DNA from 4 places in the Faecalibacterium sp. 3 genome. Region 2 is predicted to be linked to each of the others. Evidence: a T-box and tRNA genes for the amino acid it is inferred to sense, from the RefSeq annotation. Region 2 holds a T-box; the other regions hold tRNA genes.
The links. A T-box is a leader RNA that pairs with one kind of tRNA and senses whether it is charged. The one in region 2 lies ahead of ACNSPV_RS02490 (valine--tRNA ligase), so its partner is inferred to be a tRNA-Val.

Region 1 (7,499 bases), 310 kb from region 2:
GGGCGTAGATCACGGCGGTCATGGTTGCACCTCCTTGGCGTGTATTCGACTTGCCTTTATATTATCGGGTCAAGCGCAGCTTGTCAACAATCTGCGAGCAGATTGAAATGTGCAAATTGCGAAACGCAGTGAAAAAGCTGAGAGCAAGAATCGTCCCGTGGCCACAAATTTTCAATTCTTGAAAATTTCTTGTCCATCCGGGACTTCACTTCTTCAACTCATGTGAGTTTCCGAAGTGCTCTTGTTGGGGCGTGCCTGCCCCAAACCCTGCTGGAACGAGTACGGCAAACTGGAATTTATAGTCCTCTCAAAACCAATTTGCTTTTTCTTCTCGAAATACGGGAATATCACTATCTCGATATGGATTGTAATTATGAAGATTGCAACCAAACTCTTTTAATGATTTTATTTTGTTATCCTGTGTCCATACAATTAAAGATATTCCGTCAAATTCTTCAACATTTCCATTATTCATTTTGCTTTTAAAATACCACTCCACGATTGTTTGATTGCCTTGATGAAAAAATTGCTTAATCTCCCAGACAAGAACACTTCCGCGTGTATTCCATTCGTCAAACCAGTGCTTTACCGTTTTGCGGTTTTCATATTTAGGACTCCAACTCTCAGTATATACAACATCATCTGTAAAAATATTGTCAATTCCTAAATCTGCTTTCTTAATCCACATATCAAACCATAATCGGATAATTTTTTCTCTCTCGTTCATAAAGTACCTCCATAACTTCCGATTTACTGGGCTAAGCCGAGTATACCACACTCCACCATGAAAGAACAGCCCGATATAGTGAAATTTTGCCATTTTTCTGCGTACGTGCGTACACAATCCGCAGGGATTCTAAGGGGCTTGACCCCTTAGCACACGGACTTTGGAACAAAGTCTAGTGTGTTACACCTTGCCAGAGGTGTACAGGCTCCCGGTACGCACGTACGCAGCAATTGCCATCAATGCGCCATATAGATGGCGATCAAGTTCGCACAAAGCGAACTTGATTCCTCAAAGCAAAAGGCAGGATACCACCGTCATAGTGATACCCTGCCTTTGCTCGTTTAACGCTCTGTGTAGTCCTTCCGCAGAATTTCCGATAAACAAAAAACGTACCCGAACCCTTTCTCATAGAGAATTGGGTTCGAGTACGAACTGTTTGGTGGAGAATTAGGGACTCGAACCCCAGACCCCCTGCGTGTGATGCAGGTGCTCTAACCAGCTGAGCTAATCCTCCATATTTTGTTTCGTGCGTTCCGAACTGGAACGTGATTATTATAGCACGGCCTTTGCCAAAATGCAAGCCCTAATTTTAAAAAAATCACACTTTTTCTTTTTACTTTCCGTTGCCCTTCGGGGCAAAATCGTGTATACTGAATGCGGAAACCTTTCCTTCCGGAAAAGAGGTACAGAAAAATGTTGACACTTCGTGGAATCATCACGCTGATCGTTCTGGTCATCCTGTTTGCACTGGCCGTTGTATGGATCTCCAAGCAGGGCGGCTGGAAGGGCGAAGGCTGCGGCGGCAACTGTGCATCCTGTCACAGCCGCTGCGAAAACCCGGACCCCAGCAAAAAGCACTGAAATCCATTTCGCAAGCAGGGCGCGTCAAGGCAAAAAGCCGTTCCGGCGGTGTGCCATGCTTATGGAACCGGTATCTCAACTTAAAATGCCCTCGGATGCTGCCTGCTGGCATGCTCCGGGGGCATTCGTATTCTTCAGCTGTCTGTTTCACGGTAGAACACGCCGCGCTCGGCCGCGTACACCGCCACGGTGCTCAGCAGGTCCTGCTGGGCTTTTTTATAGGTCGTACGCCCGATGTGCAGCCGGTCCATGACATCGTCCTCTGTGCGGTGCTGGACATAGCGCAGCTCAAACAGGTCGGCGCGCAGCGGGTCGTGCTGGCGGTAATAGGTCAGGCTCTCTTCGATCGCAGCGCACCAGCTGTGTTCCACCGGATTGCGCGCCCTCTGCCGCATCCCGTACCGATACAGCGCCAGCCGGGTTTTATTTCTCTGCTCGTTTGTCACACTCTCCCCTCCTTTTTTCATCCGCACGGCGCGCCAGCGCCTCGCGGCGGTTCTGCTCTTCAAAAAAGCAAAGGTCCCGCTCGTACATGCTCAGGCCCAGCACTGCGCTGAGCCGTTCCGCTTCGTTCAGCTTGAACTGCGTGTGGCCCTGCAGTTTTTGTCCCAGCGCGTTGGGGCTGATCTGCATTGCCCGTGCCACATACTGCAGCTTGTAGCCGCTGGCACGAATGTACTCCCGGATCATCTCTGTATTTGCCATGTTCCTCTCTCCTTTTTGTATTTGCATCGGCGTGTAACAATCTTTGGTTGTAGTATATTCCTGTATTGATTTATTGTCAACACATTTTTCCAAATCCACCGAAAAAAGTTGATTTTAATGCAATTATCTGGTATACTGAGGGCAGCAGACCTTCACTTCAACAAACAACCATACGTTTATAAGAGAGGTTTTCCATGTCTGAATTATCCACCCGCCTGCGCCTGCGCCGCAAAGAGCTGGGCCTTTCGCAGGAGGAGCTTGCCCAGCGCATGGGCTACCGTTCCAAATCCTCCATCACAAAGCTGGAAAAGGGCGTCAACGACCTGCCACAGGCCAAGCTCGAGGAGCTTGCTGCCGCGCTGGAGACCACTCCCGCCTACCTGCTGGGGCTGGATGCGCCCTGTCCGCCGCCGGGCTTTGAGCCGCTGCCTGCCATGGTGCGGGTCCCGCTGATCGGGTCCATCGCCTGCGGCACGCCCATCACCGCAGAACAGAACGTTGAACGCTATATCGGCGTACCCGCCGCGTGGCGGGCCGACTTTGCCCTGACCTGCCACGGCAACAGCATGTCTCCCACCATCTGTGATGGGGATATCGTATGCATCCGCTGCCAGCCGGAGGTGGAGCAGGGCCAGATCGCAGCGGTGCGCATCGGCAGCGAGGCCACCCTCAAGCACTTCCATCGTCAGGGGAGCACCGTGATGCTCATTGCCGACAACGCTGCCGTCTGCCCGCCGATGGTCTACACCGGCCCGCAGCTGGAAGAACTGCACATCGAGGGCCGGGCCGTCGGCCTGTGCCGGGGGCTGTGAGCCGCCTGCAGTCGTTCAGGCACGTTTCATAAAAGAAGGAGGCTTCTCATGTTTTTCTCCCGCAAAAAGCCTGCCCATTCTTACGACCCCGCCACCCAGCAGCCTGCACTGCGGTGCAGCATCTGCACCGGGGAGCAGGTGGCCGGTTTCATCTCCCCGGATGGCCATTTTGAGGACGTTCAGCTCATCCGCACGTCTCAGGAACTGGACGCATTCCGGACACGGTACGGCATCCCGCCGGAATGCCCCCTGAAAAAGATCTATTAAAAGGAGTTCGCCATGCCAACTGCACCCAAAGAAATGACCCTGAAGGTCATTGCACATATCCACACGGCCTTTCCCACCAAGTTCGGCATCCCACGCCAGAGCGGCCTTGTAGAGGAGCTGCGCGGCGAGGTGGTGTTCACACCGGAATACCGCAGCGCCGACGCGGTGCGCGGGCTGGAAGATTTCAGCCACATCTGGCTGGTGTGGCAGTTTTCCGGTGCAGTGCGGGACAGCTGGTCTCCCACCGTGCGCCCGCCCCGTCTGGGCGGCAACACCCGCATGGGCGTGTTCGCCACCCGGTCGCCCTTCCGGCCCAACCCGCTGGGCCTTTCCAGTGTACGGCTGGAAGCCATTGAGCACCGGCCGGACGTGGGCCCGGTGCTCATCGTACGCGGGGCCGACCTGATGGACGGCACCCCCATCTACGACATCAAGCCCTATATCCCCTATGCCGACTGCCACCCGGACGCCGCCGAGGGCTTCACGGGCCAGACCCAGTCCCACCATCTGCAGGTAGCGTTCCCGCCGGAGCTGCTGGCACAGGTGCCGCAGGCTGACCGTGCCGCCCTGACCGGTGTGCTGGCAAACGACCCGCGCCCCTCCTACCAGCACGATCCCCAGCGGGTGTACGGCATGGAGTTCGGCCCGCTGGAAGTCCACTTCACCGTGGACGGGGAGCTTCTGACCGTGACCGGCGTCTGCCGCCGCTGAGGGGGCCTGTCTATGGAACTGCGGAACATCAACACCTTTTTGCACATTGCAGAGCTGCACAGCTTTTCCCGCACGGCCCGGCATCTGGGCTATTCCCAGTCTGCGGTGTCCTCCCAGATCGCCCAGCTGGAGGCCGAGCTGGGGGCCCCGCTGTTCGACCGGGTGGGCAAGACGGTGCGGCTCACCGATGCAGGCCAGACCTTTCTGGGCTACGCCCGCACCCTGCTTGCCACGGCCCAGCAGGCACAGGCCGCGCTGCAGCCCGCAAAGCAGATCAGCGGCAGCCTGCGCATCGCACTGGCGGATTCAGTCTGCTCCACCTTTCTGCCCGGGCTGCTCAAGCGCTACCATGCCCTGTGCCCGCAGGTGGAGCTGGTGCTGTGCACCACCACGGCAGACGGGATGCTGCAGATGCTGGGCACCAATCAGGTCGATCTGGCCTACACGCTGGATCAGCCCCTTTTGCAGCCGAACCTCGTTCTTGCCGCCGACGTGCCGGAACCGGTGTGCTTCATCGCACCCTCCGGCCATCCGCTGGCCGGGCAGGCAGAGGTCTCGCTGGAAGAGCTGACGCAGCAGGAGTTTCTGCTCACCGAGCGGGGCATGAGCTACCGGGACGCGCTGGACCAGTGCCTTGCGGCCCGCGGACTTGCCGTGCACCCGTATCTGGAGCTGGGCAGCGCCGCCCTGCTGTGCCAGATGGTGGAGCAGGGCATGGGGCTTTCCTTTTTGCCGGAGTACATCGTGCGTCCGGCGCTGGCCGCAGGGCACCTTGCCCGGCTGAGCGTGCCGGACTGTGCCGTGGAGATGCACCGCCAGCTGTTCTACCACCGGGACAAATGGCTCACACCTCAGATGAAGGCTTTTATCGAATTGGTGCGCCAGCCCGCCGCCCCCACCTGAAAGGAGTGCTTTATGCACAAGCCAAAGATCCTCTTTTTTGACATTGACGGCACCCTCATCGACATGCAGAAAAAGTGCATCACACCGCTTATGCTCTCCACCCTGCACAAATTGCAGGCAAACGGCATCCGGCTGGCCATTGCCACCGGGCGTTCGCCCATGACGGTGCCGCTGGAAGAGTTCCCCGGTGTGCAGTTCGATGTGTTTATTACCTTCAACGGCTCCTACTGTTATGATAAAGACCGGGTGCTGTTTGCCAGCCCCATCCCCACAGAGGACATCCGCACCCTGCGCCGGAATGCCGCCGCGCTAGGCCGGCCCATGTGCCTTGCCACCGAGAGCCGCCTTGCCGCAAATGGCACGGATGCAGACCTTGCCGATTACTGCGCCATTGCAAAGATCCCCGTGCCCATTGCAGAGGATTTTGACGCACTGGCCGCAGGCAAGGTGTACCAGATCATGATCGGCGGGCGCGCCGAGGAATATGGCCGCCTGATGCAGGATGTGCACGGTGCCAAGATCGCCGCATGGTGGGACCGCGCCATGGACATTATCCCCACCGCAGGCGGCAAGGGCACCGGCATCGCCCATGTACTGGCGGCTTACGGCATCGACAAAGCCGACGCCATGGCCTTTGGCGACGGCAACAACGATCTGGAAATGTTTGGCGCCGTGGGTACCGGCGTGGCCATGGCCAACGGCTCGGACGCATTGAAAGCCTCAGCCACAGACATCTGCGGTGCCTGCGCGGAGGACGGCATCTATCATTATTGTGTAGAGCATGGGCTGATTGAAGCATGAACAAGCGAGGTGTGCTATGACAGAGGAAGAAAAGCGGGAACAGCTCCGACAGCTGGCAGGCAAAGTTTCGGCCTGCCATTTGTGTAAAACGATTTATTCTTCTCCCGGCTATCGGAAGGGCGACCATTTGTGTCATGCGCCATCGGCCGATCCATCCGTTATCAATCACTGGAACACTTGGGTGAGAAATTACAATCCCGATATTCTGATCGTCGGGCAGGATTTTGGCAGACTTGACAGCCCGATCACGAACTTCGATTCACCAACAGACCGCCGGATCAAAAAATTTCTGGGGCCTTATCTGAACCGTTGTTTTTTCACGAATGCCGCCTGCTGCTACCGTCAGCGCAATAATTCCGGCCCTGTCAACGAAAGTTGGCTCACCCTTTGCGTCAGCCAGTTCTTCCGGGATGAGCTTGAAATTCTTGATCCCAAAATCATCATTGTTTTAGGGGAAGCTGCTTTTCGTTCACTGGCCTGCTGCCGGAACAGTCTGCTGGCCTTGCCGCAGGATCCCATGCCTGACACTTCGTTCCGCAGCCTTGTAGACAATACCGCTCTCGTCGAACTGCGGCTTTTGGATCGATCCGAGCAGGTAGAAAAAACTTATCCTGTTTATCCGGTCTACCACCCCAGCACCACTCGCAACCGGGATGATGATCTACAGAACCATGATTGGCAGCGCATTCTGTCTCGATTGAACAAACCCACCTAAACGAAAAACCGCCGAAGGTTTCTTTCCTTCGGCGGTTTCTCTTATGATAGGAGGATCAAAAATGATCGTCGCTAAAATGTTTAGTTCAGGATGGTCAGCTCGGTCTCGACGTCGAACAGGTGGACCTTGTGGGGATCGAATGCAACGCGGACGGTGTCTCCGTTGCGAGCCTTGGAGGTGGGAGCCACACGAGCGGTCATCTTGTTGCCCTTGTACTCCAGATACAGGTAGATCTCAGCGCCCATCATTTCGGAGACGTCCACCTGAGCATCCAGCTGGCAGTCAGTGTGCTTTGCCATAAACTCGGGCTCGTCGTCGATATCCTCGGGACGGATGCCCATCTTGATCTTCTTGCCGACGTAAGCATCCAGCTTGCCGTCTGCGGTCTTCTCCTTGGGCAGGGGGATCACGTCGCCGCCCAGGTCAACACCGTACAGGTCGCCCTTCTTGATCAGGGTGCCGTCCAGGAAGTTCATCTGGGGGCTGCCGATGAAGCCAGCAACGAACATGTTGCAGGGCATATCGTACAGGTTCTGCGGGGTATCGACCTGCTGGATGATGCCGTCCTTCATAACAACGATACGGTCGCCCATGGTCATAGCCTCGGTCTGGTCGTGGGTAACGTAGATGAAGGTGGTAGCCAGCTTCTTGTGCAGCTTGATGATCTCGGTACGCATGGAGGTACGCAGCTTAGCATCCAGGTTGGACAGGGGCTCGTCCAGCAGGAAGACTGCCGGGTTACGAACCATTGCACGGCCCAGAGCAACACGCTGACGCTGACCACCGGACAGAGCCTTGGGCTTGCGGTCCAGCAGATGCTCGATCTCCAGGATCTTGGCAGCCTCGTGCACGCGCTTGTCGATCTCGTCCTTCGGGGTCTTGCGCAGCTCCAGACCGAAAGCGATGTTCTTGTAAACGGTCATGTGGGGATACAGAGCGTAGCTCTGGAACACCATGGCGATATCACGATCCTTCGGGGGAACGTCGTTGATCAGAC
Region 2 (7,499 bases):
GTAGTCTTTGGGGGCGGCAGAGTCGGCCTTGCTGCCGGCAGAGCAGCCCACAAGGGCAAACAGGCACAGACCGGCAAGCAGTGCGGCGATGATACGTTTCATAAATGCATTCCTTTCCTGTGTAAAAACAGCTTCTGAAAACAGGTGCGGCGGCTTGGCATTAGTGTGTGCCGTTTTGCGCCTGCTATCCGTAATACGAACCACATCCCGGCAGGATTGCACCACAAACGTAACCTTTTTATGAACGGCTCACAGCATCAGGGCGTCCAGCTCGCCATGGTTCACGGGCGTGGAGAGAATGATCTGGGTGCTGGTGGTGCCCAGCTTCTGGAACTGCAGGATCAGATGCTCCAGCTGGGGCATGCTGCCGCAGCTCACCTTGACAAGGAAGGTGTAGGCACCGGTAACGTGGTAGCACTGCAGTACCTCCTTGCTGTTCTGCAGCAGCTCCAGAAAGGCGTCCTGCTTGGACGGTGCCACCGAAAGGCTGATGAGGGCGTCCACGTACACACGGTCGGCGGGGCGGTTCAGGGTGACGGTGTAGCCGCTGATGATGCCGTCCGTCTCCAGCTTATGGATGCGGCTGGACACCGCAGGGCTGGTCAGCGATATCTGCTCGGCAATCTCCTTGACCGGCATACGGGCATTCTTGGCAAGCAGGGAGAGAATCTTGCGATCCAGATCGTCCATGGGAATACTCCTTTTTGAAAATATGTTGGATTGTATAAAATTTTTTGAAAGTAAAGTTTTATTGTTGGTGCAAACATACAAATGCTGAAAAGGTTTGCTTTTGCTTGGGTTTGTGTTAATTATATAAAGTTTTGATGGAAAAGTAAAGACTTAATTTAAAGCAAAACCGGAAAAATCTGTTTGACAAGAAAACAAAAAGGGGTATAATACATCATGCAAGGCGGCGCGATGCACAATGTGCCTGCCGATTGGATTTGAGATTCACTACTTTATATACTTTCCCACCCCTCTATACACAAAAACCCGCTGCCAGGCGGGTTTTTGTGTTTGCTGGGGATTTTTTCTTTTTGAAAAAAGCAGTGGCAGACAATGTAATCGACCTATAGAGCAGCTGCTTTCGGCTGCGACCCCATCCGTGAAAATGCAGGCCCGGAAAGTCTGCAGACTTTCCGGGCTTGCTCTATCTCAAAATATTATTTCGCTGATGATAGCCGGAGCACAGCGGAGGCGATTTAAATCGTGTACGCCGATCAGACCAGATACCCTTCAAAGCAGTGCAGGTCCTCGGTCTTGACGATACCCTCCAGATACAGCCCGTCCTCCCGGTATTCTTCCAACTGCACGCTGCCCCGCTCCCGCATGGGGGCGGCAAGGCCCAGCTTATCGTAGGGCAGCAGCACCCGCAGAGTGTGCACCCGGTCGCTGAGCACCTCGTCCAGCTTTGCCAGCAGGGTGTCCAGACCATAGCCGGTCTTGGCGCTGGTGAGCAGGATGTCCGGGTCAAAGCTCATGGCACCCGGCTTGTCGCATTTGTTGTAGACGGTCAGGCGGGGGATGTCCGTACAGTCCAGCCCGTCCAGAACCTCGTCGGTGACGGCCAGCTGCTCTTCCCGCTGCTCATCGCCTGCGTCTGCCACCCGGATGATGACGTCCGACCATGCGGCTTCTTCCAGCGTGGACTTGAAGGCCTCCACCAGATTATGGGGCAGGCGGGACACAAAGCCCACCGTATCCACCAGCAGCACGGCCATGCCGCTGGGCAGCACCAGCTTGCGGCTGGTGGGGTCCAGTGTGGCGAACAGCATGTCCGCTTCGGCTACGCTGGGGCCGCACAGAGCATTCATCAGGCTGGATTTGCCCACGTTGGTATAGCCTACAAGGCTGATCACCGGCATACCGGTCTTGGCACGGGCCTTGCGGCTCTCGCCCCGGCGCTTTTCCATTTCGGCCAGCTTTTCAGCCAGCGCATCAATGCGGGCGTGCACATGGCGGCGGTCCAGTTCCAGCTTGGTCTCACCGGCACCACGGCGGGCACCGCCGCCGCCGCCACCGCCGCCGCCCTGACGGCTCAGTGCCTCGCCCATGCCCTGCAGACGGGGCAGACGGTAGCGCAGAAGGGCCAGCTCGGTCTGCAGCTTGCCCTCGTTGGTGACGGCGCGGCTGCGGAAAATTTCCAGAATGAGCATGGTGCGGTCGATCACTTCCAGTCCGCCCAGCGCATTGGAGATGTTGCGGATCTGGCTGCCGGTCAGTTCACCGTCAAATACGGCGCATTCTGCACCCAGACTTTCGGCGGCAAGGCTGGCTTCCTCCAGTTTGCCGCTGCCCAGCACGATGCCGGTCTCCGGGGTCTGGCGCTTCTGGGTCACCTGCGCCACGGCTTCCATGTGATTAGCTTCACACAGGGCAGAAAGCTCTGCCAGACTGCGCTCACAGTCCCACAGGCCCTGATCCAGTGCCAGCAGAATGACCTTCGTCGGGGGTGTTTCCACTAAGATATCGTAAAGTTCGCTCACGGTAAGTCCTTTCTATGTTCGTAACGCTCCCGCGTCAATAAATAGCTTTTGCATTCCACCGGTGTGCCGTCAAACTTGTGATCAACGGTGTCGTGGTGGTACACAAAACCGGCTTTTTCCATCACCCGGCCGCTGGCGGGGTTTGCCTTGGCATGGCAGCAGGTCAGCCAGTCCCCGTCAGTATGGCTGAACCAGTACGCGGTCACAGCCTTCAGCGCTTCGGTGGCAAGACCTTTATTCCACCAGCTCCGTCCGATGCAGTAGCCTGCTTCCCAGATGCCGCCCGAGGTGTCCAGCTCCGGCCAGAATGCTTTTTGACCGGCATCTCCCAACGCGGCGTTGAAGATGCCGATGCTGCCGAACACCTGTCCGGAGGCCTTTTCCACAATGGCCCACTGGTAGTAGTCCGGGTTCGGGTAGAGTGTGGCCCATGCCGCCAGCAGGCCCAGCGTTTCCAGAGCGTTTTTGTGGGGCTCCCACCGCAGAAAACGGGTCACCTGCGGGTCGGACGCCCAGTTTGCGTACATCATGTCGGCATCCTCCGGCAGCAGGCGGCGCAGAAAAAGCCGGTCAGTCTCAAACTCCTGCGTTCCGGCGTGGCGCATGGCACACACCTCCCTATTTTATAAAGTATGCATAGGATAGCACAAATTTGGCGTTCCTGCAAGCGCCGCCGCGAAAAAACGCTTGACCAGACTGCTTTTGTGCATTAAACTAAAAGCCAAGTGTTTTTGTGGGAAAAGGAGAACGCTCCATGAGTGATGTGCGTGAGATCTTGAAAAAACGCCCGCTGCTGTTCGATGGCGGCATGGGCACCTATTATAAAGCAAAGCCCGGGCAGGAGTGTGAGCAGGCGAATCTGCTGGACCCGGAAGGAGTTCTGGCCGTGCATGGTGCGTATCTGGAAGCAGGTGCCGATGCCATCAAGACCAATACCTTTGGTCTGCCGCGGATGGCGGCGGCGGGAAATCCGCTGTGGGAGGCCCTGACAGACGAGGGATGGAGGCTGGCCGCACAGGCCGCTGCAAAGACCGGCGCTGCCGTGTTCGCCGATCTTGGCCCGGCCCCGGATACGGAATCGCTCCCGGCGGCACAGATCTATACAGCCCTTGCCGAGCGGTTTGCCGCATTGGGTGCAAAGAACTTTTTGTTTGAGACGCTGAGCAGCGACGCCGGTGTGGCCGAAGCCGCGAAGCAGATCAAAGAAACGGTGCCGGACGCCTTTGTGCTGGTGTCCTTTGCGGTGCTGCCGGACGGTTACACCCGTGAGGGACGGCACTGCACCCAGCTGGTGCGCAGCATGACCGCCTGCGGCGCAGTGGATGCCGTGGGCCTGAACTGCGTTTCTGCTCCCGGTGCCATGCGCACACTGGTGCAGCAGCTGGGCAGAACAGAGCTGCCCCTGTCTGTCATGCCCAACGCAGGCTACCCGGTGGTCACCCGCACCCGGGTGCAGTATCAGGGCAGGCCGGAATATTTTGCCCGGGAGCTGGTCGGCCTTGCCGCCGAGGGTGTGCGCATTCTGGGCGGCTGCTGCGGCACTACGCCCGCCCACATTGCGGCCCTGCGCACGGCGCTGGATGCGCTGCCGGAGCAGCTGCCGGTGGCAGCGGCAGCGCCGGTACCCGCTGCCGCAAAGCCGGTAGTGGAAATGGACGATGCCTTTCTGCGCAAGCTGAACGCGGGCAAAAAGGTGATCGCTATTGAGCTGGACTCCCCCAAGGACGCCGACCTGACGGGCTATCTGGAGGGGGCCCGCCGCCTGCAGGCTGCCGGGGCCGATCTTTTGACCATTGCAGACTGCCCCATTGCCCGGGCACGGATGGATTCCTCGCTGGTGGCCTGCCGGGTGCACCGGGAGCTGGGGCTGAACGTGCTGCCCCACATGACCTGCCGCGACCGCAACCTGAACGCCACCAAGGCCCTGCTGCTGGGCCTGTATGCCGAGGGCGTGCGGGAGGTGCTGGCCATCACCGGCGACCCCATCCCCACCGCAGAGCGGGACGAGGTGAAGAACGTGTACCAGTTCAACTCCCGCAAGCTGGCGCAGTACATCGTCTCGCTGGCAGGCGAGGGTCGGGAAATGCCCTCGCCCCTCACCGTGTTCGGTGCGCTGAACCTGAACGCCCGCAACTTTGATGTGGAGCTGCGCCGTGCACAGGAAAAGCTGGAGAATGGCATGAGCGGCTTCCTCACCCAGCCGGTGCTCTCGGCACAGGCGGTGGAAAACCTGAAAAAGACCCGGGAAGCGCTGGGCAGCAGGGCAAAGATTTTGGCGGGCATCATGCCGGTGGTGAGCCAGCGCAACGCCATCTTCATGGAGAACGAGGTCAACGGCATCCATGTGGACGCTGAGATCGTCGAGCGCTTTGCCGGGCTGGACCGTGCGCAGGGCGAAGAGCTGGGACTGGAAGTCTCGGTGAAGGCTACACAGGCCGCAGCGCCCTATGCAGACGGCTTCTACCTGATGACCCCCTTCAACCGCATCGCCCTGATGGAGCGGCTCATTGCCCGGCTGAAAAAGGAAGGAATTGCAGATTAAAATGGCCGACGCGTTCGCTCTGGGACGGGTTGTGGCTCCCAGCGTATGCTACGGCCCTTGAGCGGGCCTTGCATTCTGCTGGCCACGGCCCCAACAACTCCTCTCTGTTTCTGCCACAGGCAGCGGTCGTCGTTGCATCTTCAGCGGAAAAATATTTTTTATATTTGCGTTTGTCGTGGCCTGCGGGCCACTCCAAACGCGCTTTCACGAATAAGGCCCAAACCGCAAGAGGCAGCAGGATAAATTCTTTTGAAGAAAAAGTAATTGACAAATCGCACAAAAAACGCTATATTCTTTTTATAAATGCGTTGAAGAAGAGTGCGCACTGCATTTGCCGTTCAGAGAGCCGGAGAATGCTGCGAATCCGGTACGGTCGGGCGGTGTGCTGTCACTTTGGAGCAGGAGCGGTGAGCTGAAGAGCAAGCCGCTCTCGGAGCTGTCCCACGTTACCGGGGCATCAAGGGGCGCAGGATGCTCTGCGCAATTTGGGTGGTACCGCGGTTATTACAGCCGTCCCATGGAACGTTCCGTGGGACGGCTTTTTTTCGTCCCACTTCATCATTTTTTACTGGGAGGACCCTATGAAAGAACTTGCAAAACAGTACGATCCCAGCCAGGTGGAAGACCGCATCTACCAGTTCTGGCTGGACGGCGGCTACTTCCACACGAAGGCAGACCCCGACAAGAAACCCTACACCATCGTCATGCCGCCCCCGAACGTTACCGGTCAGCTGCACATGGGCCATGCGGTGGATAACACCATGCAGGACATCCTCATCCGCACCAAGCGGATGCAGGGCTATGCCGCCCTGTGGGTGCCCGGCACCGACCACGCCTCGATTGCCACCGAGGCCAAGGTGGTGGAGGCCATGCGTGCCGAGGGCCTGACCAAGGAGATGGTGGGCCGCGATGGTTTTCTGGACCGTGCATGGGCATGGAAGACCAAGTTCGGCAACCGCATCGTCAGCCAGCTGAAGAAGCTGGGCAGCAGCTGCGACTGGGAGCGCGAGCGCTTTACCATGGACGAGGGCTGCTCTGAAGCCGTCAAGGAAGTGTTCGTGCGTCTGTACGACAAGGGCCTGATCTACCGCGGCAACCGCATGGTCAACTGGTGCCCCCACTGCAACACCTCCATTTCTGACGCCGAGGTGGAGTACGAGGAGAAGGACGGCAGCTTCTGGCACCTGCTGTACCCGGTCAAGGAGACCGGCGAGATGCTGGAGCTGGCTACCACCCGTCCCGAGACCATGCTGGGCGATACCGCTGTTGCCATCAACGGTGACGACCCCCGCTATGCCCATCTGCACGGCTGCCATGTGGTGCTGCCCCTGCTGAACAAGGAGATCCCCATTGTCTGCGATGAGCACGCCGACATGACCAAGGGCACCGGTGTGGTCAAGATCACCCCCGCCCACGACCCCAACGACTTTGAGGTGGGCCTGCGCCACAACCTGCCCATCGTGCGTGTGTTCACCTATGACGGTCACATGACCGGCGCTGCCGACAAGGCTGCTGCCGATGCTCTGTTCGCCGCCGGCAAGAACACCATCAACGAGCCTGAGGTGCTGGACTGCGGCAAGTACGCCGGCATGACCACCCTCGAGGCCCGCAAGGCCATTCTGGCCGATCTGGAAGCAGGCGGCTTCCTGAAGGAGATCGAGCCCCTCAAGCACGAGGTGGGCACCTGCTACCGCTGCCACTCCACCATCGAGCCCATGGTGTCCAAGCAGTGGTTCGTCAAGATGGAGCCGCTGGCAAAGCCCGCCATCGAGAGCGTGGAGAAGGGCGAGATCAAGTTCGTGCCCGAGCGCTTCACCAAGAACTATATGAACTGGATGAAGAACACCCGCGACTGGTGCATCAGCCGTCAGCTGTGGTGGGGCCATCAGATCCCGGCATGGTACTGCGATGACTGCGGCGAGACCGTGGTGGCAAAGTCCGCTCCCTGTGCCTGCCCCAAGTGCGGCAGCGCAAAGCTGACCCAGGACCCCGATACGCTGGATACCTGGTTCTCCTCCGCTCTGTGGCCCTTCAGCACGCTGGGCTGGCCCAATGAGGAGAGCGAAGACCTCAAGTATTTCTATCCCACCAACACCCTCGTCACCGGCTACGACATCATCGGCTTCTGGGTCAGCCGCATGATCTTCTCCGGTCTGGCCTACACCGGCAAGGCACCCTTCAGCACTGTCTGCATCCACGGCATCGTGCGCGACAGTCAGGGCCGCAAGATGTCCAAGAGCCTTGGCAACGGCATCGACCCGCTGGAGGTCATTGCCCAGTACGGCGCAGACGCCCTGCGCTTTATGCTGGTGGACGGCTCCACCCCGGGCAATGACATGCGCTATATCGAAAAGAAGGTGGAGGCTGCCCGCAACTTTGCCAATAAGCTGTGGAACGCTACCCGTTTTGTGCTGATGAACCTGCCCGAGGACTTTGAGCCGGGCCTGCCCAGCGAGGAGATGCTGGACATG
Region 3 (7,499 bases), 370 kb from region 2:
TGGATGGTGCCGATGACGATGCTGGCAATGAAGGGCAGCTGCGTACCGGTGAAGTACGGGATGCCCATGTTGATGGCGATGGCGGCTTCAATGCTGGCCACCAGCAGCGCCGGGATGGAAATGCTCTTGAAGGAAACGGCGATGATGACCAGAACGGCCATGATGGACCAGACGTTGACGTTCTTGAAGTCCACATCTGCCACTTCGATCAGGTCCTTGGTCATGGCACCCTCGCCGGTGATGACGCCCTCAGGGTCTACGTTCTTGATCAGGCCGATCATCTCGTCCAGCTGGTTGTTGATGGCATCCGTGCCGGTCTTATAGGAGCTGTTGGCCAAAATCAGCTTGTAGCCGCCGGACTGCAGGATCTCCATGATGCTGTCGGGCAGCAGCTCGGTCTGGAAGCCCGGGCCGGTGATGGAATCCAGACTCACCACCTGCGTAATGCCGTCCACGTCCTTGAGTTCATCGCACAGGTCGCTCACCTCGGTGGCGGTCAGGTCGTCATGCACCAGAATAAAGTGGCTGGTGGTCATGCCGAAGTCCTCGCCCAGCTTGTTGGTGCCCACGATGCCGGTCAGGTCCTGCGGCAGGGAGTCAAACAGGGTGTAGTACACCTCGGTCTTGTTCTGCGCGATGGCAAAGGGGATGAGGACGAGGATAAAGACGACCACGATGGGCACCGAGTGGTTGGAAACAAAGTAGCTGAGCTTTTTCAGCTTGGGGATCACGGTGCGGTGCTTGTACTTTTCCACCCATTTATCAAAGGTAAGGATCAGGGAGGGCAGGATGACCACGGTGCAGATGACGCCGAGGGCAACGCCCTTTGCCATGACAAGGCCGATATCGCGGCCCAGCGTCAGGCGCATGGCACACAGTGCAAGGAAGCCTGCAATGGTGGTCAGGCTGGAAGCGGAAATGGAGGTCATGGTCTTGCAGATGGCGCTGGTCATGGCCTCCTCGTTGGAAGAGCGCAGCTCCTTCTCTTCCTGATAGCGGTGCAGCAGGAAGATGGAGAAGTCCATCGTGACGCCCAGCTGCAGCACGGTGGCCAGTGCTTCGGTGATGTAGCTGATCTGGCCCAGAAAGATGTTGGTGCCGAAGTTGTACGCAATGGGGAACAAAAGGCCCAGCATGAACAGCAGCGGGGTGATGGTGCTTTCCAGCGAAAGGAACAGCACCAGCAGGCTGGCACCCACGGCGATCAGGATGTACATGGGCATTTCCTGATTGACCAGTGCCTTGGTGTCCTGCAGGATGACGCTCATACCGCCGAAGAAGCAGTCCTTGCGCAGCAGCTTTTCGATCTGAGCGACGGCTTCCATGGTCTCGTCGCTGGCGCTGGGAGCGTCAAAGCGAACGATCAGCATGGTGGAATCGTTCTTGCCGAACATGAACTGCTGCACATCGGCGGGCAGCATCTCGGTGGGGATGCTGGGGTCGATCACATCGCTGAGCCAGAAGGTCTGGGTGACGCCGGGAACGGCTTCGATATCCTTCTTCATGGCGATGAGCTCGTTTGTGGGCAGGCCCTCTACCGTGATCATACCGGTGGAGGCCAGATGGAAATCGTCCTCAAGGGCTACCTCGCCGATCATGGAATCCAGATCCTGCGGCAGGTAGGTGAGGATGTCATAGTTGATGCGGGTGGCGATCGCGCCGATCGCGGAAGGGATCAACAGCAGGAATGCTACTGTTAAGATCAGCTTGCGCAACCGCACGATGCCCTGTGCGATCTTTTTCATGAGAACCCTCCATAGAAAGTGGTTTGGTTAAAGAATCTTAGTAAAATGACTTTCGGTCATTTCTAAGCAAAATCTATTATAATCATGCCGGACCGGGTGTCAAGAACAAAAAATGACCAGAGGTCAGTTTTCTTATCAACTGCCTGAAATTGTATAAGAATTGGCCCTTGCGCTATCCTGCCCGGACTGCTAAAATATTGATACAGCACGAACGAGCGAGAGAAAACAAGAGGAAAAGAGGAATCGTCAGGGACTATGGGTACCGTGGAGGGCAAAAAGCAGGAGAAGCGCCGGGCGCTGCTGGAGGCAGCCTATGATCTGTTTCTGGAGCGAGGTGCCGCAAAAACCAGCGTGGAGGACATCACCAGCCGGGCCAAGGTGGCCAAGGGCACCTTTTATCTGTATTTTCAGGATAAAGGTGCGGTGATGCAGGCGCTGCTGGGCCGGGTGAGCTACCAGCTGCTGAGCGATGCGTGCGAAGCGGTGGAAAAGCAGACAGAGCTTGAAAACTTCCCGGACAAGATGGTGGCGGTGATCGACCACATCATCGAAGCGCTGCGGAAGGATACGCTGGTGCTCAAGTTTCTGGAGCACAACTTCATATGGCCGGGGCTGGACCAGATCGAGGCCAGCCGCGAAGCCGAGCCGCTGATGCGCAAGCTGCTGAACGCGGTGCTGACCAGCCCGGAAATGGCCGGCCGCACCGAGCGGGAGATCTACCAGCGCATCACGGCACTGGGCAGCATGTGCATGTCGGTGTGCTATTCCAGCGTGCTGGAAGGCAAGCCCGATGACATCGAGGCCATGAAGCCGGTGCTGTATGATATCGTCCGCAGGTCGCTGAAGGTGGAAAAATAAAAAATCACAGAAAAGTATTGCTTTTTTGCACAGGCTGTGGTAAACTATTCAAGTCGATATGACTTATGGACGGTTAGCTCAGCTGGTAGAGCATCTGCTTGACGTGCAGGAGGTCACAGGTTCGAGTCCTGTACCGTCCACCACGAGTCCCCAGACCAAAAGGTCTGGGGACTTTTTTCGTGGTGGCGGTACAGGACTCGAACAGCACGGCCACGCCGCAGGCGGGGCAACAAACACCCCAGTGCAACGACGACGACCGCAGCCTGCGGCTGAAACAGGGAGGAGTTGTTGGGGCAGCGTTCGGATTTTTCAAAGCCCTGCCAAGGGGCTGAAGAAAAATCAGCAAACGCAACCCGTTGCTGTTGCTTAGTGCGCGGTTCCCAATGCGTAGGAATGTCTACCGGGATGACTGCCGTTTTGTGGTGGACGGTACAGGACGAGAACTGGGACAAGCAAAGGCAGGGTATCACCATGAGGGCGATATCCTGCCTTTTGATATTCTTAACAAGGCGTGGTATACTCGGCTTAGTTCAGCAAATCGGAATTTGTGAAGGTGCTTTATGGACAAATATTTAAAAGAAACAAAAATGTTAAATTATTCCAACGCAAACATACAGCAGTTAATTCGGGAAAGACGATGGAAAAATATAAATGAATTTGAACGCTTAAAATCGATTTATGATTTTGTTAGGGATGAAATATTGTTTGGATATAATATTGATGATAATGTTCCTGCATCAAAGGTTTTGGCAGATGGTTATGGACAATGTAATACAAAAGGAACATTGTTTATGGCAATACTAAGGGCATGCAATATTCCTTGCAGGGTACATGGATTCACCATTGATAAAAAATTACAAAAGGGAGCAATGACAGGGATTGTCTATAGAAATGCACCACAAAATGTATTTCATAGTTGGGTTGAAGTTTACTTTGAGGATAGATGGTATGAGTTAGAGGCGTTTATTCTTGATAAAAAGTATTTACAAAAATTACAGGAAAAAAATAGTGATTGTAAAGGTGCATTTTGTGGTTATGGTGTAGCCGTAAAAGACTTCAAAAATCTAATTATAGATTTTGATAGAAATAATACATATATTCAGAGTGAAGGAATTAATCAAGATTTTGGAGTCTATGATTCGCCTGATGACTTGCTAAAAGCACACCATCAAGAAATGTCTGCGATAAAAGCATTTTTATATAAACACTTTGGCAGGCATTTAATGAACCGAAACGTCAAAAAAATTAGAAATTGCTAAATTCGCGTTTGTGGAGCGAAGCGGAACAATGAAAGCCCCAGTGGGGCTTTTAAGCGACCGAACGGTCTTGCGGCAGCAAGATGGAGGGGCCTCGCCCCGACAAGTTCGCGTTTGCAAGTACAGAAACCCTCTCAGGCCGCTTCGCGTCCAGATTCCTCCTTTTGTCACCTGCGGTGACATCTTCCCCCGGCCGGGGGAAGTCATTCCTCTCAGGGGGAGCTTTATGGGTGCTTTCCGTCAGCTGCAAAGAGCTCGCCCTTCCCGGGATCTGCGCAACCATTACGCCGAAATTTCGGAAAAGATCATCTTTCCACTGCAAAAATAAGTTAAGAGAACGGCAGCCGCCGCAGAAGTTCCGGAAACGGAAGGACTGCGGCGGTTTTCTTTTTGCGGCTTGTTGGATACATCTGCTTGTGAAAAACTTACAAATATATTAGTTCACATTTGGCAGTTCAAAACCGAATGCGCACGCAAAACGACCGATTTTCGCACGCATCTTGCGAAATACGGTCACTCTGATAAAATAATGACAAAGATCAGAAAGCAACAAAAAATCACTGTACCACAGCAAAAACAGGAGGAATCGGATGCGTAGTATTGCAAAGCTCATGAAGGACTGGCAGTTCACCGGCCCGAACGGCGTTACCACCGCCGTAGAGCTGCCCCATACATGGAACGCTAAGGACGGTCAGGACGGCGGCAACGATTACTGGCGGGGCTGCTGCACCTACTGCACCCGCTTTGCAGCACCGGTGTACGACCCGGCACAGCAGCAGGTATGGCTGCAATTTGAGGGCGTCAACGCCAGCGCCGCCGTGCTGCTGAACGGTCAGCAGCTCTGCACCCATGACGGCGGCTACTCCACCTTCCGGGCAGAGGTCACGGAACTGCTGCAGGCAGAAAACCAGCTCACGGTGCGGGTGGACAACAGCGTCAACGACCGCGTTTACCCCCAGAAAGCGGACTTCACCTTCTACGGCGGCATCTACCGGGATGTGAGCCTGCTGGTGGTGAACAAGAACCACATCGCACTGGGACACTTTGGCGATACCGGCGTGAAGATCACCCCGGCCCTGCAGGAGAACAGCGCCGACATCCGGGTGGAAACGCTGGTGGAAGGCAGCGGCACCGTGACGGTGGAGCTGCTGGACACCGAGGGCCGCACCGTTGCAAAGGGCGAAGGCGAAAATGCTTCCCTCCATCTGGATGCTCCCCACCTGTGGAACGGCGTCAAAGACCCCTACCTGTACACCTGCGTGGTTCGTCTGCTGCAGGACGGCCAGCCGGTGGACGAAGTGACCACCCGGGTGGGTCTGCGCAGCTTCTCTGTGGATGCTATGTGTGCAGCGTGCCCTTCTTCCTGCTCACCGTCCGCACCAGCCAGAAGGAAGGACAGAAGGCCAGCCTGATGAAGTACGTCAGCGTGGCACTGGTGTGCTATGTGGGCGTGCTGGTGCTGCTGCTGCTCTGGGGCCGCGGCGATGCCTTCACCCTGTCCATTCTGGGCGAGAATGGCCTTTCCATCAATCTGTACACCATCCTGTTCATCGCCTTCTTCGGCATCGGCTACGGTGCCTACTACGCCACTGCCGATATGCCCATCCCCATGGTGGCCGACTGCTCCGACTACGAGACCTACCGCAGCGGCAAGTATATCCCCGGCATCATGGGCACCCTGTTCAGTCTGGTGGACAAGCTGGTGTCCAGCCTGTCCGCTACCGTGGTGGGCATTGCGGTCAGCTTTGTGGGCCTGCAGAGCCTGCCCACCCAGTATGATCCCTACACCCCGGGCATGAACTGGGTGGTCATCGTGCTGTTCTGCATCATTCCCATGGTGGCATGGGCGGCTACCCTCATCGCCATGAAGGGCTATACCCTGACCGGTGCCAAGATGAAGGAGATCCAGGCGGTCAATGCCTGCCGCCGCGATGCAGTGGCCAAGGGCATGAAGCTGGAAGAAGCCATGGACAAGTGGCAGACCATGGATCAGCTGCCGGCGGAATACCGGAGCTGAGGCCCTGCGCGAAGCACCTCTCATTGTGGACGGCTGCCTGAACAAAAGCAGCCGTCCATTTTGTATGCCGGGAAAAGCTTTGAAAAAACTGTTGTGTTTCCCGGCGGCGCAGAGTATAATAAAATCATTCTAAGCGGTTCTTTTGTTGTTTCCGGTTTCCGGCACCTGCACAGCAGCGGCTGCACTGCAAGCCCGGCCTGTCTCCCCAAAACAGGCGCAAAACGCTGTGCAAGCAATGGAAAGGAAGACTGTGAGCATGAAAAATATCCTGTGCTATGGCGATAGCAATACCTTCGGCTTTACCCTGCACGGCGGACGCCACCCTTATGACGTGCGCTGGACCGGGCGGCTGCAGCTGGCCCTTGGCCCGGCGTACCGGGTCATTGAGGAGGGCTGCGGCGGCCGCACCACTGTGTTTGAAGACCCCATCGATCTGGGCCGCAATGGCCGCACCAGTCTGCCGGTGTGCCTTGCCAGCCACAACCCGCTGGATCTGGTCATCCTGATGCTGGGCACCAACGATATGAAGCACTACTTCCAGAACAATGCCTGGAGCATCGGGCAGGGAGTGGCCCAGCTGCTGCACCTGATCCAGACCTATCCCTATGCGCCCAATTATTCTGCCCCGAAGGTGCTGGTGGTCTCGCCCATCCATATCGGGCCGGATGTGGCACACAGCCCCTTCGGCAGCTTCCAGCCGGAAGCCATTGAGATCTCCAAAGGTCTTGCCGCAGAGATACGGCGTGCAGCAGAACAGGCGGGCTGTGCATTCTTTGACGCCGCCGCCGTGGCTGGCCCCTGCGACGAGGACTCCATCCACATGGACGCCGCAAACCACGCAGCGCTGGCCCGGGCACTGGAGCCGCTGGTTCACCAACTGCTGGACTGAGAAACCGTTTTCGGAGAGATGCCTATGCCGACCAAGGAAAACAGCAGCCTGCCGCTGCTCATCAGCCCGCGGCTGGAGGGCGAGAACAACCGCGAATATGCCTACCGCGTGCTGCGGCAGAACATCATCACGCTGCAGTTCGCGCCGGGCCAGACCCTGAGCGAGGCAGAACTGAGCGAAAAGCTGGAAATGAGCCGTACCCCAGTGCATGAGGCTGTGATGATGCTCAAGAACGAGTGGCTCGTGGATGTGCAGGCCCAGCGCGGCAGCAGCGTTTCCATGATCCGCGTGGACTACCTGCGCGAGGGCTTCAATATGCGGCTGATGCTGGAAGCCAGCATCATGCAGCAGCTGGCGGGCCGTCTGACCATGCAGCAGCTCAAGCCGTTTGCCGCCTGCATCGAGGCGCAGGCCAAAGTGGCCAACAGCGGCAACTATGAGACCCCCGGGCAGGAGTTCGTCTCGCTGGACAACGACTTTCATCAGCTGCTGTACCACTATGGCGGTTACGACCGCGCATGGCAGGCTGTGCACAACGTCACCTCGCACTACGACCGGGTGCGCTACATGACCAATGCGGTCATCCGACAGGATGAGAACCGTGTGGTGGAAGAGCACCGCCGCTTTTACAACTACCTCATGCTTGGCATTCCGCCCACGGTGGATATCCGTCAGGAGATGGAGGAACATCTGGGGCATTTCCGCGATGGATTCCAGCAGCTGCTGGAAAAGTT
Region 4 (7,499 bases), 480 kb from region 2:
AGGAGGTCTGCCCGCCAAAGCGGGGCACCAGTGTGGTCTTGAGCATATATTCCATGACCGCCGGGGACAGGCCGGTGGTGTAGCTGTTCACTGCAAAAAACAGCGGCGTATCGCTCAGCACTTCCTCGCACTGGCTGATGAGGTCGTAGATGCAGTCCTCCAGCTTCCAGATCTCACCGCCGGGGCCGCGCCCGTAGCTGGGCGGGTCCATGATGATGCCGTCGTAGGTGTTGCCGCGGCGCTTTTCGCGGGCAACGAACTTGGCACAGTCGTCCACCAGCCAGCGGATGGGCCGGTCGGCAAGGCCGCTTGCCACGGCATTGTCCTTGCCCCACGCCACGATGCCCTTGGAGGCATCCACATGGCAGACGGTGGCACCTGCCGCCGCACAGGCCAGCGTGGCACCGCCGGTGTAGCCGAACAGGTTCAGCACCTTTACCGGGCGGCCTGCGGCACGGATCTTTTTGGCGTACCATGCCCAGTTGACAGCCTGCTCCGGGAACACGCCGGTGTGCTTGAAGCCGGTGGGGCTGACGATGAGGGTGAGCTTATCCTCGCCCTCGCCGCAGCTGATCTTCCACTTTTCGGGCAGACGGCGCTTGTATTCCCACTCGCCGCCGCCCTGATTGGAGCGGTGGTACACCGCATCTGCCTTTGCCCACAGGGGGCTCTGCTTGGGCGTTTTCCACACCACCTGCGGGTCCGGGCGGATGAGGATGGTCTCACCCCAGCGCTCCAGACGGTTGCCGTCGGTGGCATCCAGCAGTTCATAGTCTTTCCAGGTATCTGCAGGGCGCATGGCGTCCTCCCTTCTTTTACTGTCCCAGAATGCGTTTGTTGATCTTATCCACGATGCGGTCGGCGCAGCGGTGGATGGCATCCAGATCCTGGCCCTCCACCATCACGCGGATCTTCGGCTCGGTGCCGGACACCCGCACCAGCACGCGGCCCATGCCCATAAGCTTCTGCTGCTCGTTCTCAATGAAACCGGCCAGCACCTCGTCCTCTTTATAGGCTTTTTTCTGGGCGGCGTTGGCGGTCACATTCACCAGCACCTGCGGGTACTGGGCATAGATCCCGTTCAGTTCGCTCATCTTTTTGCCGCTCTCCGCCAGCAGCTTGAGCAGCTTTCCGGCGGTCAGCTCACCGTCACCAGTGGTGGCATGGTGCAGCAGGATCACATGGCCGCTCTGCTCACCGCCGATGGCAAACCCGTTCTCGCGCATGTTTTCCAGCACATAGCGGTCACCCACGGCGGTCTTTTCGGTGTTGATGCCCTGTGCCTCCATGTACTTGATGAAGCCCAGATTGGACATGACCGTGACCACAGCGGTGTCGCCGTCCAGACGGCCTTTTTCCTTCATGGTCATCGCCAGCAGGGCAATGATCTTGTCGCCGTCCATCTCCTGACCCTTTTCGTCGCAGCCAAGGCAGCGGTCGGCGTCGCCGTCAAATGCAATGCCGCAGTCAAAGCCGCCTTCCACCACGGCCTTTTCCAGATTTTCCAGATGAGTGCTGCCCACACCCCTGTTGATGTTCTGGCCGTCCGGTGCAATGCCAAGGAAGGTGCACTTTGCGCCCAGACGGGGGAACAGCTTCTGCGCCACAGCGGCAGAAGCACCGTTTGCACAGTCGATGCAGACGTTCAGGCCGGTCAGGTCGCCGTGGATGGACTCATACAGGTGATCCACATAGTCCTGCAGGCCGTCGTCGCGGCGGTAAACACGGCCCACCTCGGCACCGGTCTTCAGCTCGATGCCTGCACAGTCGTTGTCGATGTAGACCTCGATCTCGTTCTCCACCTCGTCCGGCAGCTTGTAGCCGGTACCGGCAAAGATCTTGATGCCGTTGAACTCCATCGGGTTGTGGGACGCCGAGATCACGATGCCGGCATCTGCATTGTATCTGCCCACCAGATAGGCCACAGCGGGCGTGGGCAGAACGCCAAGGCTCTCCACATCCGCACCCACACTGCACAGACCGGCTGTCAGGGCTGCTTCCAGCATATCGCCGGACTGGCGGGTGTCCTTGCCGATCAGGATGCGCGGACGGTGGCCGGTGCTGCCGGTCAGCACCGCGGCGGCGCCGCGGCCGATCTTCATAGCCAGTTCACAGGTCAGGTCTGCGCCCGCTACACCGCGCACGCCATCGGTTCCAAAGTATTTTCCCATAATAAAACCCCACTTTCTATAGAAAGAAGAACCCTCTCAGTCAATGCCTTGCGGCATTGCCAGCTCCCCCAAAAGGGGGAGCTTTTTGGCATCTTTTGGTTTTTCGCTCATGAAGCTCTCCCTTTGGGAGAGCTGTCGAACGAAGTGAGACTGAGAGGGCAAGCCCGTTTATCTCAGAACAAACTCTGCTGCCCGTTCTCTTCGGGCGCGCCGGTCTCCGGCGCTTTCAGGCCCAGATGCTCGTAGGCCAGCCGGGTGGCACAGCGGCCCCGCGGCGTCCGGGTCAGAAAGCCCATCTGCATCAGATACGGCTCACACAGGTCTTCCAGCGTGACGGCCTCCTCACCCAGAGCCGCCGCCAGCGTTTCCAGACCCACCGGGCCGCCGTTGTACATTTCAATGATGGCACGCAGCAGGCTGCGGTCCAGTTCATCCAGACCCAGCGCGTCCACGTCCATCCTCTTGAGGCCCATCAGGGCCACGTCCTGATCGATGATGCCATCGCCCAGCACGGTGGCAAAGTCGCGGATGCGCTTCAAAAAGCGGTTGGCCACGCGGGGGGTGCCCCGGCTGCACTTGGCCAACTCGTATGCGCCCTCCGGGGTGATGGGCTGATCCAGAATGCCTGCCGAGCGCTGGATGATGCGGCTCAGCTCGTCCGGGCCGTACAGCTCCAGTTTGAGCAGCACGCCAAAGCGGTCCCGCAGCGGGCCGGTGATCTGGCCCGCACGGGTGGTGGCCCCCACCAGCGTGAACCGGGGCAGATTGATGCGGATGCTCTGGGCGCTGGGGCCCTTGCCGATCATGATATCCAGCGCATAGTCTTCCAGCGCCGGATACAGCACCTCTTCCACCTGCCGGGACAGGCGGTGGATCTCATCGATAAACAGCACATCGCCCTCCTGCAGGTTGGTCAGCAGGGCGGCAAGGTCGCCGGGCTTTTCAATGGCCGGGCCGCTGGTGATGCGGATCTGCACCCCCATCTCGTTAGCAATGATGCCCGCCAGCGTGGTCTTGCCCAGACCCGGCGGGCCGTAGAGCAGGATGTGGTCCATGGGCTCCCCGCGCCGCTTGGCGGCTTCCAGATAGATCTTCAGGTTCTGCTTGACCTTTTCCTGCCCGATGTAGTCTTCCAGATGCTGCGGGCGGAGGTTGTTTTCCTCGCTGTCCGCCGCAGTCATGCCGGGCTGCATCATTTTTGCGCCATACAGCGCGGTTTCGTCCTGCATCGTTTACCTCCTGCCTGCTGCCATGCCGCGCAGGGCCAGCTTGATGATCTCTTCCACGGGCAATGTTGCATCGATCTTGGAAACAGCCAGTGCGGCCTCGCTCTGGCTGTAGCCCAGCGATACCAGCGCCGCAATGGCCTGACTGCTGCTCTGGGCGGCGGGCGTCTGCGCAGAAGCCCCCGCCACATCCTCCAGCGAGATGCCGTCCACAAAGCCCTTGGCGACCTTGTCCTTCAGCTCCAGCACGATGCGCTGGGCAAGCTTGGGGCCCACGCCGGAAGCCGCCTTGAACGCCTTGTGGTCCCCCGCCGAGATCGCCAGCGCCACCCGCTCCGGCTCCATCACGCTCAGGATGGCAAGGCCCACCTTGGGGCCCACGCCGGACACGGCGGTCAGCATCTCAAAGCAGGCCTGCTGCTCCTCGGTGGCAAAGCCGTAAAGGCTCACATCGTTCTCGGTGACGCTCATCACGGTGTAGATGGTGGCTTCCCTGCCAACGCCGGGCAGTGCGCCCGCCACGCTGGCCGGGCACTGGGCGTAGTAGCCCACACCGCCGCAGCTGAGCACCACGGCATTCATGCTTTTTTTGACGATTTTTCCTGTCAGACAGTAGATCATTTGAAACCCTCTCAGTTTCTGTGTCGGCCAATTTTCCTCTGTTCAGCTCGCCCTTCGGGAGAGCTCCGGCACCGCGCCGCCGCAGGCGGACGGAACCGGTGAGAGGGTCAGATCGGCCCGGCCACACGGCGGACAAAGCGGTTGAGCTGGTTGCCGTTGGTGTGGCAGAAGGTGATGGCCATTGCCAGCGCATCGGCGGTATCGTCCGGCTTTGGCACGGCGGGCAGATGCAGCAGCACGCGGGTCATTTCCTGCACCTGCTTTTTCACTGCCTTGCCGTAGCCGGTGACTGCCTGCTTGACCTGCATGGGGGTGTACTCGTAGATGGGCAGGCCCGCCTGCGCCGCTGCCAGCAGAATGACCCCCCGCGCCTCGGCCACGCCGATCACGGTGGTCTGGTTGTGCTGGTAGAACAGCTTTTCGATGGCCAGCACCTCAGGCCGGGTGCGCTCGATCACCTCTTTGATGCCGGTGTACACCTCATCCAGACGCCGCTCGAACGGCACGCCTGCATCGGTGCACACCGCACCGAAATCCACCGGCGCAAACCGGTTGCCCCCGTAATCCACCACGCCCCAGCCCACGATGGCGTAGCCGGGGTCGATGCCCAAAACTCTCATGCTGCGATACCTTCCGATACTATTCCTATTATAACTTTATTATTATATCACAACAAAACAGTGTGAGCAACAGAAAGCCGCCGATCCTTTGCGCCGAAATCTGCGTTCCCGCGCAGAAAAGGCCTTTTTGAGACCGTAATTTCAAAAAAGTTTTATATTTTTTGCAAAAAAGGCTTGCTTTTTTGCAAAAGGTATGATAACATAAACAAGCTGATTTCGGCAAAAAACGGAATATGGACGGTTAGCTCAGCTGGTAGAGCATCTGCTTGACGTGCAGGAGGTCACAGGTTCGAGTCCTGTACCGTCCACCATACAGTTCGTACTCGAACCCGATTTTCTATGAGAAGGGGTTCGGGTACGTTTTTTGTTTACAAGAGGTTCTGCGAAAGGACTACTCGGAACAGTAAACGAGCAAAGGCAGGGTATCACCATGACGGTGGTATCCTGCCTTTTTCTTTGAAATCAAGTTATCATTGTGCGAACTTGATTGCCCTTATGGAGAAAATCATTTTACTGGTCTGCGCTTTCGTACATCTGGGTCGTTGTGCCGACCTGCTCCGTACCAGCGTTCTCGTCAATGGTCACATCGGCAGTGCAGCTTTCAATGGTGCTGCCCTCGGCGCGGCCTGCAACGGTACCGGGTGTAACGGCACCGTCAATGCTGCCCTTTACCGAGCAGTTGGTGATTTTGAAAACCGTCTCCTCACCGTAGTAGTACAGACCAGTACCCACAAGGCCGCCCACATGGGTGGCACCGTTTGCCTTGATGTTCACGGTCACATTGCAGTTGTCAATGACAGAGGGATAGTTTTTAGTGGAGAAGCCTTCCGTCTCAAGGCAGATATCCGGGTTGGAATGAGTACCCGCATAGCCGCATAAACCGCCAATGGCGTGACCGCCGTTTTCGCTCTCGATGGTCACATCAGCGGTGCAGTTGGTGATGGTGTCCATCATTTCCAGACAGCCACCGATGCCGCCCAGACCCACCGGCTCATTGCCGGTGGCTTTTACGGTGCCGGATGCGGTGCAGCTGTCGATGCTGCCGCCAAAGCTGCCGCCGACTACCAGACCGCCGCACTCGGCAACGTCTGCCTGGATGATCTGATCGGTAAAGTGATTGTCACCGATGACGACCACGGTAGCGCCCTCCACCGTGCAGTTGGTGATGGAGTTGTTGTTGCCGCCCACGATGCCGCCGACACAGTTGTTGCCGGTAATGGTGGAATCACCTTTCAGTGTGACGTTGTCTACAGAGCCCATGTTGTAGCCCACAACACCGCCAATGGCCATGGAAGTGCCTTCCGTTACTGCGACCGTGGCATTTTCCAGTGTCAGATTTTTCACCTCACCGCAGCTTACGCCGAACAGACCGGCACCGCAGTTGTAAACATCCGAAGTATAGTTCAGGTTGGAAATGGTATGGCCGTCGCCATCAAAGGAGCCGAGGAACAGGGTGGAGTGTGTTTCCATGTCGTTCATGTTGCCGATGGGAGCCCACTCGACGCCAGACAGGTCCAGATCACTGGTCAGCTTGAAGGAAACACCGGCATAGCCGCCCTGCGAGCCATCGTTGACGTTGGAAGCAAAGGTCAGCAGGGAATCTACGCTGTTGATCTGGTAGGGGTCTTCCTGCGTGCCGGAACCACCGTCATAGTTGGCGGAAACAGCAGTGGTGCTGATGGAAGAAGCTGCCGCAGAACTTGCGGCAGTGCTGCTTGCGGTACTCTGGGCGGAAGAACCTGCACAGCCTGACAGGAGAGCGGCGGCGAGGCATACGGCAATCACGCCGGTTTGAATTCGTCTCATAATGGAATATCCTTTCTTTGTTAGTTTCTTCTAACCAGAAAGTATAACAAAACAAAGACGGTCTGCCACTCCGAACCGTCAGGAAACATCCAATTCGGACGGCGAGTTTCGGAACAGAGTGGGGCTTATGCCGTATTCCTTTTTGAACGCTTCCGAAAATTTGCTAGGGTTATCATAGCCGAGTGTAGCTGCGATCTCGGTCACACTGCGGCTTGTATCCTGCAAAAGGACGCGGGCGGTCTGCATCCGGTAGGTTTTCATGTATTGATAAATGGAGCTGCCATAAACGGCTTTGAAGCAGAGCTTCATGGAAGTCTGCGCAATGCCGAACTGCCGGGAAAGCTCAGCCAATGTGTAATGGTGACTGAGATCTTGTATCATTGCATCGTGTATCGCCCGGACAGCCGTGACCTGACTGCGGGAGAAAAACTGCCGCTTTTCCGAGAAGGACTCCTGCGGTAGGTCGTTTAGGAGCATGAGCAGTTCCAGTACCTTGGCTTTCAGGTAGTGTGCCATCCGTTCCGGTGGGGCGGCATACAGCTCCGAGAAAATGTGCGCGACTTCCCGGTTGCTGCGCAGCACATAGCAGCTCTCTTCCCGGCAGAAACGCTCGGCGATGGCTTCCAAATGGATATCAAGATCGCCCATGATGGCTTCCAGAGAAGAAAGCGTCTGCTGCGCCCGCGGCAAGTCGATGGTGATGGAAATGCCGTGATAGTGCGCCAGTGGAAAACGGGTCTGCCGGGTGGTGTGGCTCAGCCGGTGAATGGACAGGTCGCCCGCACCAATATACTGATAATCGCCGTTCTGAAATTCGCACTCAAACCGCCCTTCCCGGCAGTGATTGATTTCGATGGTATCCGGCATGGGGCGTTTGTTCTGATTCTGCCCGTCCTTCATGTGAAAGTCATTGTAGAAAAGATCGATCCCCGACAGGATCGGATATTCAGAGATGAGCCCTTCGCCGGTGTCGTTTTGCATCCGGTAAAGTCTGCACCCGGCAGATGCGGCCAAATGCTGCACCTCCGGGTCAAAGAAATCAATGGGACACTGCT

Region 1: it encodes a tRNA-Val, which carries the amino acid that the T-box ahead of ACNSPV_RS02490 (valine--tRNA ligase) is inferred to sense. The anticodon was not compared.
Region 3: it encodes a tRNA-Val, which carries the amino acid that the T-box ahead of ACNSPV_RS02490 (valine--tRNA ligase) is inferred to sense. The anticodon was not compared.
Region 4: it encodes a tRNA-Val, which carries the amino acid that the T-box ahead of ACNSPV_RS02490 (valine--tRNA ligase) is inferred to sense. The anticodon was not compared.

Annotation. Positions count from the first base shown of each region.
Region 1 covers NZ_JBLWFN010000001.1:849,330-856,828, forward strand. Annotated here, with positions in the region: gene ACNSPV_RS03910 (recombinase family protein) at 1-22, opposite strand, end outside; gene ACNSPV_RS03915 (nuclear transport factor 2 family protein) at 308-727, opposite strand; tRNA gene ACNSPV_RS03920 (tRNA-Val) at 1,165-1,241, opposite strand; gene ACNSPV_RS03925 (FeoB-associated Cys-rich membrane protein) at 1,421-1,588, shown strand; gene ACNSPV_RS03930 (hypothetical protein) at 1,723-2,034, opposite strand; gene ACNSPV_RS03935 (helix-turn-helix domain-containing protein) at 2,012-2,293, opposite strand; gene ACNSPV_RS03940 (LexA family protein) at 2,488-3,105, shown strand; gene ACNSPV_RS03945 (aspartate dehydrogenase) at 3,154-3,372, shown strand; gene tsaA (tRNA (N6-threonylcarbamoyladenosine(37)-N6)-methyltransferase TrmO) at 3,385-4,083, shown strand; gene ACNSPV_RS03955 (LysR family transcriptional regulator) at 4,096-4,986, shown strand; gene ACNSPV_RS03960 (Cof-type HAD-IIB family hydrolase) at 4,999-5,787, shown strand; gene ACNSPV_RS03965 (uracil-DNA glycosylase family protein) at 5,804-6,502, shown strand; gene ACNSPV_RS03970 (ABC transporter ATP-binding protein) at 6,583-7,499, opposite strand, start outside.
Region 2 covers NZ_JBLWFN010000001.1:541,271-548,769, reverse strand. Annotated here, with positions in the region: gene ACNSPV_RS02515 (DUF4358 domain-containing protein) at 1-102, opposite strand, end outside; gene ACNSPV_RS02510 (Lrp/AsnC family transcriptional regulator) at 250-690, opposite strand; gene hflX (GTPase HflX) at 1,221-2,486, opposite strand; gene ACNSPV_RS02500 (GNAT family N-acetyltransferase) at 2,483-3,091, opposite strand; gene ACNSPV_RS02495 (bifunctional homocysteine S-methyltransferase/methylenetetrahydrofolate reductase) at 3,241-5,028, shown strand; T-box leader at 5,328-5,549, shown strand; gene ACNSPV_RS02490 (valine--tRNA ligase) at 5,610-7,499, shown strand, end outside.
Region 3 covers NZ_JBLWFN010000001.1:912,449-919,947, forward strand. Annotated here, with positions in the region: gene ACNSPV_RS04210 (efflux RND transporter permease subunit) at 1-1,745, opposite strand, end outside; gene ACNSPV_RS04215 (TetR/AcrR family transcriptional regulator) at 2,001-2,603, shown strand; tRNA gene ACNSPV_RS04220 (tRNA-Val) at 2,671-2,746, shown strand; gene ACNSPV_RS04225 (transglutaminase family protein) at 3,164-3,862, shown strand; gene ACNSPV_RS04230 (glycoside hydrolase family 2 protein) at 4,450-5,271, shown strand; gene ACNSPV_RS04235 (MFS transporter) at 5,271-5,876, shown strand; gene ACNSPV_RS04240 (SGNH/GDSL hydrolase family protein) at 6,133-6,765, shown strand; gene ACNSPV_RS04245 (GntR family transcriptional regulator) at 6,790-7,499, shown strand, end outside.
Region 4 covers NZ_JBLWFN010000001.1:1,017,511-1,025,009, forward strand. Annotated here, with positions in the region: gene ACNSPV_RS04725 (class I SAM-dependent methyltransferase) at 1-799, opposite strand, end outside; gene glmM (phosphoglucosamine mutase) at 816-2,171, opposite strand; gene ruvB (Holliday junction branch migration DNA helicase RuvB) at 2,345-3,400, opposite strand; gene ruvA (Holliday junction branch migration protein RuvA) at 3,404-4,018, opposite strand; gene ruvC (crossover junction endodeoxyribonuclease RuvC) at 4,126-4,638, opposite strand; tRNA gene ACNSPV_RS04750 (tRNA-Val) at 4,874-4,949, shown strand; gene ACNSPV_RS04755 (GLUG motif-containing protein) at 5,149-6,444, opposite strand; gene ACNSPV_RS04760 (helix-turn-helix transcriptional regulator) at 6,523-7,499, opposite strand, start outside.